Regions from separate parts of the Microcoleus pseudofavosus SVA1_A4 genome, predicted to be linked through region 1. Evidence: riboswitches for the same ligand, from Rfam matches in the RefSeq annotation. Region 1 holds a riboswitch; each other region holds the start of a gene.

Evidence for each region. Region 1 has a riboswitch for cobalamin ahead of QUA02_RS30695 (DUF1636 family protein). Riboswitches for the same ligand answer to the same signal wherever they lie in the genome.
Region 2: linked by a shared signal. The riboswitch ahead of QUA02_RS27935 (hypothetical protein) and the one ahead of QUA02_RS30695 (DUF1636 family protein) in region 1 are both predicted to bind cobalamin.
Region 3: linked by a shared signal. The riboswitch ahead of metE (5-methyltetrahydropteroyltriglutamate--homocysteine S-methyltransferase) and the one ahead of QUA02_RS30695 (DUF1636 family protein) in region 1 are both predicted to bind cobalamin.
Region 4: linked by a shared signal. The riboswitch ahead of QUA02_RS27895 (energy-coupling factor ABC transporter permease) and the one ahead of QUA02_RS30695 (DUF1636 family protein) in region 1 are both predicted to bind cobalamin.

Annotation. Positions count from the first base shown of each region.
Region 1 covers NZ_JAUBPE010000111.1:4,792-7,913, forward strand. Annotated here, with positions in the region: gene QUA02_RS30690 (serine/threonine protein kinase) at 1-1,202, opposite strand, end outside; cobalamin riboswitch at 1,472-1,618, shown strand; gene QUA02_RS30695 (DUF1636 family protein) at 1,641-2,054, shown strand; gene cobW (cobalamin biosynthesis protein CobW) at 2,420-3,122, shown strand, end outside.
Region 2 covers NZ_JAUBPE010000086.1:7,751-10,872, reverse strand. Annotated here, with positions in the region: gene QUA02_RS27945 (energy-coupling factor ABC transporter ATP-binding protein) at 1-87, opposite strand, end outside; gene QUA02_RS27940 (SAM-dependent methyltransferase) at 203-1,069, opposite strand; gene QUA02_RS27935 (hypothetical protein) at 1,089-1,529, opposite strand; cobalamin riboswitch at 1,648-1,792, opposite strand; gene QUA02_RS27930 (metal ABC transporter substrate-binding protein) at 2,296-3,122, shown strand, end outside.
Region 3 covers NZ_JAUBPE010000003.1:192,847-195,968, reverse strand. Annotated here, with positions in the region: gene pstB (phosphate ABC transporter ATP-binding protein PstB) at 1-477, shown strand, start outside; cobalamin riboswitch at 1,225-1,371, shown strand; partial or broken gene metE (5-methyltetrahydropteroyltriglutamate--homocysteine S-methyltransferase) at 1,759-3,122, shown strand, end outside.
Region 4 covers NZ_JAUBPE010000086.1:19-3,140, reverse strand. Annotated here, with positions in the region: gene cbiQ (cobalt ECF transporter T component CbiQ) at 1-686, opposite strand, end outside; gene QUA02_RS27900 (energy-coupling factor ABC transporter substrate-binding protein) at 683-1,015, opposite strand; gene QUA02_RS27895 (energy-coupling factor ABC transporter permease) at 1,019-1,738, opposite strand; cobalamin riboswitch at 1,800-1,946, opposite strand; gene QUA02_RS27890 (Uma2 family endonuclease) at 2,155-2,937, shown strand.

The sequences.
Region 1 (3,122 bases):
AACATAAAAGTCAGCCTGAATACCGACAAAAAATTAGTTTTTTGCGGTACGGGCAGGGATGCTGTTGTGACTTGCAATTCTATTGTATGAGTTTCGGGTTCAGAATTTGCGCGCAAGATGATTTGGCGGTTGTAAGTTTGAATTGCCAGCAATTTGCTCGTATCGACTGCGATTTTGCACTCGATATCATTGCTTTCAAATGCCTGCGGTTCAAAGGAGATCCAAGAGTGGTCGTAGGGCGTGTGGGGCGGATCGTTCGGATGCGGCGCGACTTCCCACCTGCCACAAAGCATTGTGTGGGGAATTGGGTTGCTAATTGCAATAGTTTGTGTTAAGATTTCTCCATATTCAGTAGCTGTGAATTGAATGCGATCGCGCTCAATTCTCACTTTAGGTAAACGCCTAACATCCAAAGATTCTAGTGAAGCTAAAGCATCAGCCGCCGATGGATATCTGTCTTGCAATCTCGGCGCTACCATCCTTTCCAGCCAATTCATCCAACCTTGCTGCAACGGCGGTACTAAATGCCGAAAATGAATGCCATAATTAGCATCAATTAAATTACCGACATCCGCAGATTTTGTCCCAGTTAACAAACAAATCAGCGTTATCCCCAAGCCGTAAAGATCCGAGCCTTTGGTTAATTCTCGGTTGAACATTTGTTCCGGTGGCATGAATCCCATCGTGCCTTTGACGACGCTGCTAGCCGCGATATTTCCACCTCCTAGCCGAGCAAAACCGAAGTCTACTAAATAAACATTGAGTTCCTCATCTATTAACAAGTTTTCTGGTTTGATGTCGCGGTGGATTACGGGCGGTTTTTGGGATTGCAGGTAAGCTATAATTTCTAAAGTGGCGATCGCAATTTGCTTGATATCCGGCGGCGAAAAAGTCCGGGCGACAGCAGATTCGGCATTTTTGTATTCCTGCACCATGCAGAAACCGCTGTCAGTTTGAAAAGAATCGAGATAGCGGGGAATGCCTGGGAAATCCAACTTTTGCAAAACTTTAATTTCTTGTTCGTAAGCTTCGTATTCTGCCCAGCTAGCACCTAATTGAGCAAATTGAAATTGCTTAATTACAACTAATTTTTGAGTATTCGTATTTTTCGCTAAGTATGTAACTCGGCCGCCGAGACTGTTGTGTCCGAGTTCTTTTTCAATCTGATAGCCGTCAGTGGAAAAATCGGGGAAGGCGTTCATATAGTTTGTAGTAATGTTCTTGTGGGAGGGGCTTCTAGCCCGTCATTAACAGGCAAGATGCCTGTTACACAAAGAGTTATTTTTTTTTGATGGGTTTCTATCCTGTCAGCAACAGGCAAGATGCCTGTTCCACAAAGAGTTATTTTTTTTTGATGGGTTTTGATCCTGTCAGCAACAGGCAAGATGCCTGTTCCACAAAGAGTTATTTTTTTTGGGATGGATCGCTCTTACCAACATAACTTTTTTGAAAAAAGGCGGCAAGTGCGGTATGATGTGATTTCGCGATCGGTTCTAGCGGGGAGCAGCCGTTAGAGGAAACGGGGAAAGTTCGGTGCAAGTCCGGCGCTGTCCCGCAACTGTAATGAAACCCTTGTGGTTTCTCAAGTCAGAATGCCCGCCGATATCTAACTCACTTTTGAACGCATCTGCGAGGTACGGATGATGGATGGAATTAACACGGCTGTACGCACCACCAAGCACAGTCTGTTTGTTTGCACTGCTTGCGCTAGTGTTTGGAAAAACGGCAAGCGCGAAGGCAAAAGCGGCGGTCAACAATTTATGGAAGACTTGTCGCAACTCGCTAAAGATTGGGAATTTTGCGATGAGTTTGACATTCGGGAAGTTGAGTGCATGAGTGCTTGCAGTCACTCTTGTGCGGTGTCTTTTGCTGCTGTTGGGAAGTACACTTATCTGTTTGGCGATTTGCCTGCAAATGAACCGCAAAGTGCGGAAGCTGTACTCGAATGCGCGGGTCAATACTATGCTAAATCGGACGGTTTGTTGCCTTGGTCTGAGCGTCCTCAAGCTCTGAAAAAAGGCATTTTAGCAAAGATTCCACCGCTGGGAAATTAAGCTTTTTCCTTCCAGGCTTTGCCCAGTGGTGACAACTTAACGTCAAACCGATCGTCTCTATTGTTTTTATTGAAATCTAGATCCCCCCTAACCCCCCTTAATAAGGGGGGGACAAGAAATATTCTCAAAGTCCCCCTTCTTAAGGGGGATTTAGGGGGATCTAGACTTCGCCTAAAAGCGACTTTTATTGTAGGTTTCAGTATTAAGTTGTCACCTACGATATCGGCCTGGTAACGCATACGCAGAGGCTATGCCTCGTATTAAAAGCGCTCCTTTATTTCAGCGAGGCAGAGCCTCTAGATCGGCATTCCCAGGCTGGGCCTGGGAACGAGATATCCCACCACCAAATAAGCACAAAATTATCAATGCACAAAATTCCTGTTACAGTCATTACCGGCTTTCTCGGCAGCGGCAAAACTACCTTAATTCGCCACTTATTGCAAAACAATCAAGGCCGCCGCATTGCTGTTCTGGTTAACGAATTTGGGGAAATTGGTATCGACGGAGAACTGCTGCGCGATTGCCAAGTTTGCGACGAAGAAGAAAATGTCAGCAACAATATTGTAGAACTAACAAATGGTTGTCTTTGCTGCACTGTTCAAGAGGAATTCTTGCCGACTATGCAGGAATTGTTGAAGCGTAGAGAACAAATTGATTGTATCTTAATTGAGACTTCTGGCCTCGCACTTCCTAAACCTTTGATTCAAGCTTTTCGCTGGCCGGAAATTCGCACCGGTGCGACGGTAGATGGTGTGGTTGCTGTTGTCGATTGCGAAGCGGTTGCTAGCGGTACTTTTGTGGGCGATATCGATGCTTTGATGGCACAGCGGCAGGCTGATTCTAGTTTAGATCACGAAACTCCGATCGAGGAATTGTTTGAAGACCAGTTAGCCTGTGCCGATATGGTACTTTTAACGAAGGTCGATCGCGTGGATGCGGAAACTCACCAGAAAGTCCAAAGCTGGTTGCAGCAAGAGTTGCGTCCGAGTGTGAAAATTGTTCCCTGCAAAGGTGGCGAAATTAACCCAGATGTGGTATTGGGATTTAATGCGGCGGTTGAGGATGATT
Region 2 (3,122 bases), on a different contig from region 1:
TTTGAGGTTTAAACCCTGAATTGCCACTCGCGAACCGCAGGGATATGAGTAGGAAGTGCGATCGAATTCGAGAATCCATTCAGACATATTCGTTATTTTTTATTTTTTATAGCCTTGTTCCCAGGCTCTGCCTGGGAATAAATACCCGGAGGCTCTGCCTCCAATTACCGATTACCGATTACCAATTTCCATTGTATTTGTGTCAGTTTTCATCGGTTTTTGACAACTGCCAAAGTTGAATTTCATAACAAAGATGTTGCTCAAAAAGTTGACTTGCCTCCAATCCTTCAACCACCAGCTTCTTGAACCAGCGACGAAATATCCAGCGCAGGAATGTGTGGACGGGGGGAACTGCGATCGCAATTAAATCTGCAACATAGATCATCGTATTCAGTCCATACCTGCGGAAAGTATCGACATACAAATCGATTGTCGGTACAATATGAGCGGAAATATCCTCAGTTTTGACTAAAGTGAATCCAGCCTGCTTTAATGCTGCATGAAGTTCAGTAACAACATGACAATTAGAGAACATTCCCTCTGTATAGTGAGCATCAGAACGCAGCATATCGGCAAGCAGCACGTAGCCGCCAGGATTGATGATTTTGGCGGCACCAGAAGCAATATCAACAGCCGACATATACTGGCTACTTTCGCTAAAGAGAATAAGATCGTAGAAATGCGTTGCTTTGAAGTCTTCAAACCTCGTGAGGTGGAAGATTGCCCGATCGCCCGTACACTTGAGAAAGCGCTGTTGTTGGAACGGATCGGGTGCGAGCCCTTCCACTGCAAAACCTCGATCGAGCAAATAAGCCGCATTTCCGCCAATCCCGCAGCCCACATCCAGTATCGTATGAGTGCCTTTGGGGATCGCATCCAACAGTTTTACAGTATAAGCTTGCTGAGCGCTGCGCAATCGCGCGAGTGTTAGTTCATCAGCGGGCACAGGTAGGGTTTCCCAATAGCCGTAGTGAAGGTAGGGCGAATCTGTCAACCCCAAATAGTAATTAAGCGCTGCATTTTGGTAGCGAGTTACCTTGGAAATTTCGATTGATTTTGGCTTCGACATTCGGAAAATTTAGTAAGTTTTAGGATTTCGGGCAGAGTTGAAATTCTTCCCAGCGCTTGCATACCTGTTCATAGCACTCAACAGGAGAAATTGCCAAGTTTTGCAACAAATTGATATCAATCTGACCGTTGGCGATCGACAAAAATATAATTGCTTCCTTGGGTTCGTAGCTAGCAATGATTTGGAGCAGATTTGAAACAGTATTTTCCTCTACTTCTAGTTGTTGCAAATAAGCAGTTGCGTACAATTGGGAAATAAATTGCAGATCGTACTTTATAGTATCTACACTCCAATTGATAGAACCGTTAATGGGAGTATTTATTTTGCAAGCAACCAAGCCTCGTCCTCGATGCAAAAAGCCATTCCAAGCAGTATGTCCGATCGGCAAAATATTTTGGTGAATAAACAAGTTTTGCCAGTAGCCAAAACTACCCTGCCAAACACTATCTTCGATTCGCATTTTTTTTAGTTTCCCGCTGCCTAAAATTTCGTTATTGTCGATCGGGAAACGGAGCACAACAGCAGATTATTTGTAAAAATATTGAACTCACCATCATCCATACCTCGCAGATGAAAAACAACAGGTAAACAAATCGGCGGGCATCCTGACTCAGAGATGCAATTATCTCATTACAGTTGCGGGACAGCGCCGGATTTTCACCGAACTTTCCCCCTTGCGTCTGATGTGTGTTTTTCATCAGAGCCGATCGATATACGGGAATATTACCACTATTTGGGATATTTGACAAAAAACCGATCCGACATCTGCAACAATTCTTATGGGGTAGGCAGAAAGCCGGCTCTTGACTTGCTTTTCACTCAATTGTCTCTTTAGTTTACTCAAAGGTGACGCGAGTTTTGCTGATGCGGACAGCACCATTTTCGTCAGTTACAAGGGGAATTGGAGCGGCGGTACGAGCAAGTAGCATTTTGGGAGAAGATCGGGAATTAATAGAACCGGATTTAGTATCAAGACTTCATATTATTTCATTTTCTAAAACCTATTTTATTTCTTTTCCATTCCCTACAAGAATTGCCTGCGGTAGCGAAAAGTATGAAAGAGCGATCTGCTTAAGTTTATCATATTCAAAAGTGGGATAGGCATCCTGCCTGTCCAAAGACTGGCTTGTCACCAGATGTCTATTCTGCCCGATCGCCCGTTGCCACCCCTCTTTCATAATCCTGTGGTAAAATTTAAAAAAATGAAAAAATTATGAAAAGCAGCAATGAATCATCAGGTGCTCTGCCGTAAAAGGTATCAAATGGTTGGATTGGCGCTGTTGCTGGGAGTTTGGATCGGCGGGTGCAGCGCTCAGACAACGGGGCCTCAAACCGAGCAAAACGGAACTTCTAGCCCGATCGCCGGGAATTCGACCCCCCAAGACAAAAAAGTCATTCTCACCACGTTCACGGTGCTGGCAGACATGGCTCAGAACGTTGCGGGCGATCGGGCGATCGTCGAATCTATTACCAAACCGGGTGCGGAAATTCACGGCTATGAAGTTACGCCCAGCGACTTGGAACGCGGGCAACGTGCCGATCGCATTTTGGAAAACGGCTTGAGCTTGGAGCGCTGGGCAACCCGATTTTACAACAGCCTCCCCAAAGTTTCTCACATTACCCTAAGTGAAGGAGTTCAACCGATCGATATTGCGGAAGATGCCTATCAAGGTAAGCCGAATCCTCATGCTTGGATGTCGCCGCAAAATGCTTTAATTTACGTTGAAAACATTCGCAAATCCCTAGGAAATCTAGATCCGGCTAATGCTTCAAGCTATGACGCGAATGCGGCAAAATACAGCGAGCAAATTAGGGCGATCGATGCAAAACTCAAACAAGCTATCTCTGCCATTCCCCCGGACAAACGCTACATAGTAAGTTGTGAAGGTGCCTTTTCCTACATTGCCCGCGATTACGGCTTAAAGGAAGTTTACATTTGGTCGGTCAATGCCGAACAGCAAGCCACACCAAGACAAGTTGAACGGGTGATTAATACGGTGAAGGCAAACCAAATTCCGGCTGTATTCTGTGAGAGTACAGTCAGCAATGAGGC
Region 3 (3,122 bases), on a different contig from region 1:
ATTTATGAAAATATTGCCTATGCCCCCAGAACCAACGGTTATCAAGGAAATCTGGATGAATTAGTGGAATCTTCCCTCAGACAAGCAGCTATCTGGAATGAGGTCAAGGATAAACTGCAAGAGAAAGGAACGGCGTTATCCGGGGGACAACAACAACGGCTCTGTATTGCCCGCGCGATCGCCATGAAGCCCGATGTCTTGTTGATGGATGAACCTTGCTCTGCTCTCGACCCCATTTCTACCCGACAGGTCGAAGAATTGTGCTTAGAACTTAAGGAACGATACACAATTATTACGGTGACTCACAATATGCAGCAAGCGTCAAGAATCGCAGATGCGACGGCATTTTTCAATACAGAAACGGACGATAAAGGCAAACGACGGGGCAAATTAGTGGAGTTTGGCACCACTGAACAAATTTTCCGTTCTCCCCAAACTAAAGAAACCGAAGAGTACATTAGCGGACGATTTGGTTAAATGCAATTGTCAGATTTAGGCGTTACGCATTGTCAGCAATGACATTACCTTCTCTTCACTGTAGCAATTTTACTATTAAATTAATGACTCGCAGGCCCACTAATCCTGCGGGTCATTGTTTATGCGGTGGCGAGATCGTTAATCTTCATCTGTTGCTCGCGCGCGCAACTCCTTAAACAGTTCTCGGACACAACGAGCGATCGCTCAGGCGATCGCTATCGCTCTTTATTTTTGTGAGGCGATCGCGAAAATAGAAATTTAAAGAAATACCGATCGAAGGGCGATCTCTCTTTTTTTGAGCTATTCCTTTACTATATAACAGTCACCTATGGCAGGAGGGAATTCAATCACAAGAATTTCCAAAGGAGTCTCACCTTCGATTGCCTGGTGTTTAACTCCCGGTTCTATTTTAATAACATCGCCTTTTTTAATAGGCTGTATCTTCTTCGCGGTTCATTAAAGAGGTAGATTGTGATTTACCGTTAGTCTATATAATCCTGACAGCGATCGCGTCCAATTTAAAACAGTGCATTATGGAGCAAAAAAAGGATTTTAATCATAGGATATTTTATCTCCTGGTTTGATTTGGTTAAGGGTCCTAATCGAACCAATAAAAATCCTGATGTTGTGTTAGTCAGCATTTTGGATGAGTCTTTTAGTTGACATTAAATGATTTTTAATTGAAAGGCTTGTTCACAAGGCGATCGCCCTATTTGTCTGAGGGGGTTGCAAATTTTCGGAAATGTGGTATTGTCAGAAGTAATCGGTTCTGGTGGAGATCACCCACTAGAGGAAACGGGGAAAGTCCGGTGCGAACCCGGCGCTGTCCCGCAACTGTGATGAAGCGTACAATCGTTTCTTAGTCAGGATGCCCGCCGATTGTATCGTTTCATTTAACCCATCTGCGAGGTACGGATGTATTCAGCATTTTGTTTTCAATTCGATTCTCTTTCAGAGACGCTGCGCGATCGGCGATTATCCCCCTTAACCTGTGAGAAACCTGTGCTGGAATTGGTTTCTAGGGCGAGATAGCAAGTTTGAAAAACTAGCATGAACAGCATTATCTAGTTTCAGATGCAAGGAATCTTGCTGGGCATTTGCCTGCTGTAATTTCTAACAGCTTTTTTATAGCTTTGTTGGAAATTCAGATGGTTTTGCCTTTGATGCGCCCTGCAATCTAATGGCATTGCTGTCGGAAATTCGGCATCGGATACCTCTTGGTTTCCGACAGAGTTTCTATGGACTGATGAATCAATTGACAACCCCAACTTAGGAGCAATTATGTCAATTTTAACGGCAACTCTTGGATATCCCCGCATTGGTAAAAACCGTGAAATTAAGAAAGCTTTGGAAGGTTTTTGGAGTGGCAAATTAGAGGCAGATACTTTACTGTCTACTGTTCAAACTGTAGAAATAGAAAACTGGAAAACACAGCTACAGACAGGCATCGATCGCATCGGTGCAGGCGATACCACACTCTACGATTGTGTGCTTGACTGGACAATTCGTTTAGGTCTAATTCCCAAACGCTTTCAGGGGTTATCAGGACTCGATCGATACTTTGCAATGGCACGGGGCAAAGAAGGAATTCCGGCCCTAGAGATGACCAAATGGTTTGATAGCAACTATCACTACCTCGTGCCTGAAATTCCAACCCAACTGCAACCAGCAGATTTCAGCGATTTTCTGGAGACGGTGCAGCGGGCAAAAGCGACGTTAGGGGAGCGGGCAGTGCCGATCGTTCTTGGCCCCTGTACCCTACTGCGGTTGAGTCGGTTAGATGGCGCAATGGACGATTCTCTAGCGCAATTGCTGCCGCGCTACATCGAACTCTTGACGCAATTAAAAGCCCTTGGGGTTGCCGAAGTGCAGATACATGAACCTGCCTTAGTTCTGGGAGATGCAAACAACTTCAAAACACACTATCAAACTGCTTATCAAGCCTTTGCTAAAGTCGATTTACCGCTGCATCTTGTCACTTACTTTGATGACTTGGGTGAAGCTTATTCTTGGGTGATGGCATTGCCTGTTACCGCGATTAGTTTAGACTTCACTCGCGGACGCAATTTAGATTTACTCAAGCAATATGGATTTCCCCCAGATAAGCATCTGGGCGTTGGCATTGTGGATGCCCGCAACATCTGGCAAATCCGTCCAGAACAATTGCTGCAGTGCTGCAAGACATTCAGAGAATTACGCCTAATATCGTCATTCAGCCGTCGGCATCATTGCAGTTTGTTCCCTACGATGCCAAACGGGAAACAAAGTTGCCAGAACCTCTCCGCAATGTGTTTAGTTTTGCAGAACAAAAACTGCAAGCGGTAAAGTTTTTGGCACGCAGTTTAGCAGGAGAAGAAACTGAGAGCGAGCGCGCCAAGATTACCGATGCCTGGACAAAATTCGAGCAATTTAGTCCAGCCAATCCTGCCGTGCAGTCGCGAATGAAAAGCATTACGACAAATGACTTTCTACGGGAATTATCCTACGGTTTGCGGCTGTCAAAACAGATTTCTCTGCCCATTTTTCCCACCACAACGATCGGCTCATTTCCTCAAACATCAGAAGTGCGACAACTGCGAGTACGGTATAAAAAGGGTGAATTGAGTCAGCCAGAGTATGAAGCAGCTATTGATACTGAGATTGCC
Region 4 (3,122 bases), on a different contig from region 1:
TTAAAGCCGCGCGACGCTAAACTCAGCGATACTTGACGGTAGTTTTCCAAAGTTCGCTGAAGCAATTGCCCGATTAAAATGCTTAAACTGTGCATTCCCAGCTTCCAAGTGCGATAGCCGCAGCGCGAGTTTTGTGCAATCCAAAGTTCATCGGCGATCGCCAATAAGCTAAAAATAAACCGATACATTAGTAATAGCAGTTCTGTGACTAACTCTGGACAGCGTAATTGTCTGAGAATTTGCAAGACTTCTGTAAAGGGAACCGTCAAGAGGATGAAATACATACAGCTTGTCGATGCGAAGGCGCGGGCAAATAGCAAGCTCACTTGATATACCCCAGTGCGGCTCACATACAGATAAAAAGTGCCGGTGCTAATCCCCCAACCTTGCCAAATATCCCACTGAATTTCCTGGATACGATCGCCCGCAACCGCACCGATAGCCAAAGCAGGCAAACTCGTCAGCAAAAACATCAACGGTAGCGACAGCAACCGCAAATACAGTTTCCCCGGAATGCCCGCATAGATGACGATCCAGACTGCTAACCAAAGGGCGATCGACAATTGGACGATCGCCCCAGAAACTAGAGACAGAATTAAAAGGGCGATCGCAAATGATAACTTGTGAGCTGGCGGCAACCCGCGCAAGCGATTTGTATAAGCCAGACTATCAATCTGATGGTTCATTCCGACGATTTACGATCGGACTGCTGCCGAGATTGCGCTCGGCCTTTATACAACCCAATGACGTACCCAACTACGCCAGCCCCCATCGCCGCTTGAGACGCAAACAATAGACTTGAAATTTCTCCGCTAGCCGGCTCAAACAAGTGATTGAACCAAGGTTTATAACCCGGTTGAATTTCCGTAATTGCTTTCTTAGCTTGGTCATCGGCACCGCCATATTCACCCCGCACAAAAACGAGAGGAAACGCGGCCAGAACAATCACAGCGCCAGCCAACAGCCAATTTTGCCGCGAAGTAGATTGGTGATTTTTTGTAGGTTTTTGATTCACGGCTTATGACTCCTGTCTCAATAATTTCAAAGTTTCTAACTCCGGCTTCCCGTAAGAATGCAGCCAATTCCAGACTAATACAGTCAGCAATCCCTCACTAATAGCCAGGGGTACTTGAGTGATAGCAAAGATACCAGCAAACTTGAGAAACGAAGCCATAAAGCCGCCGCTTGCTGCGGGAAAAGCTAACGCTAATTGAATCGAAGTCGTCACATAAGTCAGTAAATCTGCCAAAGCTGCCGCACAAAAAATTGCCGCCCGCTGGCTACCAGTTCGCAACAGCAAATGATAGATAAAATACGCAGCAAACGGGCCGACAATCGCCATCGAAAACATATTCGCTCCCAGCGTTGTCAAGCCACCATGCGCTAACAGTAACGTTTGAAACAGCAGAACTAAAGCGCCGAGTACAGCCATCACCGAAGGGCCGAACAAAATCGCACCCAAACCCGTACCCGTCGGGTGAGAACAACTGCCCGTTACCGAGGGAATTTTTAAAGCAGAAAGCACAAAAGTAAACGCACCCGCCAAAGCAAGCAATAGTTTAAGTTCCGGGTGTTCTTTTGTAATGCGAGTAATCGATCGCAACCCAAAGGCAAAAAAAGGCAACGCCACCATCCACCAAAACGCAGCCCATTGCACCGGCAAAAAACCTTCCGAAATGTGCATAGCTGCGGCGGGCGTTGCCGAGCCCAGGACAATATAACAACTCAAGCCAGCCATCAATCCCAAGCTGACCAATTTCCGATTTCCGGCCTTCACGCTGAACCTCGCAGATGAGACAATATAAACCAACACATCGGCGGGCATCCTGACTCAGAAAGCGACATCACCTTCATTACAGTTGCGGGACAGCGCCGGACTTGCACCGAACTTTCCCCGTTTCCTCTAATGGCTGCTCCCCATTAGAACCGAATTGTTAGCCTTAGTATAGTCGATCGCGTAAGTCTCAGCGGATATTTTACAAAAATTATTTCAGATTAAGTAAGTAAGTCAAGATTACCTATCTTCTTCCTTCTATTCCTTTTCTTCCTTCGCGTCCTTCGCGTCTTCGCGGTTCATTAAAATCTTAACAAAACACAAAAATATAACCAAACAAATCAAGGTTATAATCTTAGTAAGTTTTGAGGAAAGCCGCAATGTTACAGTACAACTTGCCGAGGAACTTGCCCTCCGCCGATGAACTACCAGACTCGGATGAAACGCCTGTGGATAACGAACTGCAAGAACTAATACCAGGGTTGCTAAAAGCAATATTGCTCATACTTTGGGCAGAACGCATGGACTGGTTTTTTGGGATAGATATGGGTATTTACCATCACCCTGACGAACCGCCCATTGTCCCAGATGCTTTCTTAAGTTTAGGAGTAGAACGATTTTACGACGAAGAATTGCGCCCCAGTTACGTGGTGTGGGATGAAAATGTCATGCCGCTGTTCGTGCTAGAAGTTGTTTCCCCAACTTATCGCAAGGAATACAGCACAAAATTAGAGACTTATCAAGCTTTAGGCGTACTTTATTACGTCATTTATTCTTCCCGCCGCCGTCGTAAACCTCATTTGGAAGTACACAAGTTAGTCAATGGAAAGTACGAGTTACAGTCAGGAAATCCAGTTTGGATGCCAGAGATTGGTTTAGGAATTGGTTGTGAAAGGGGAAATTATTCTGGGGTAGCAAGGGAGTGGTTGTATTGGTACGATGCCGAGGGAAAACGTTATCTGACACCTGAAGAACAGGTGAAAGAATCAGCGCAGCGCGCCCAACAGGAATCGCAGCGCGCCCAACAGGAATCCCAGCGCGCCCAACAGGAATCGCAGCGCGCCCAACAGGAATCCCAGCGCGCCGATCGACTAGCTGAACGTTCCGATCGACTAGCTCAGCGATTGCGGGAGTTGGGGATAGATCCCGATCATCTGACCTGATGGCAATCAAGAGCACCAGACTGACAGACTCTAGACGCTCAGAAACCGGGTTTTTCAGCCGAGCCCGATCGCGCTCAACGGAGGATTTTATGGAAAAAACCCGGTTTCTGCGTCCAGGAATGTGTGAATAAGCTGCTACGCAGCTAAACCGGATAAAATAGCATTGCCTTTATTTTTGATTTTTC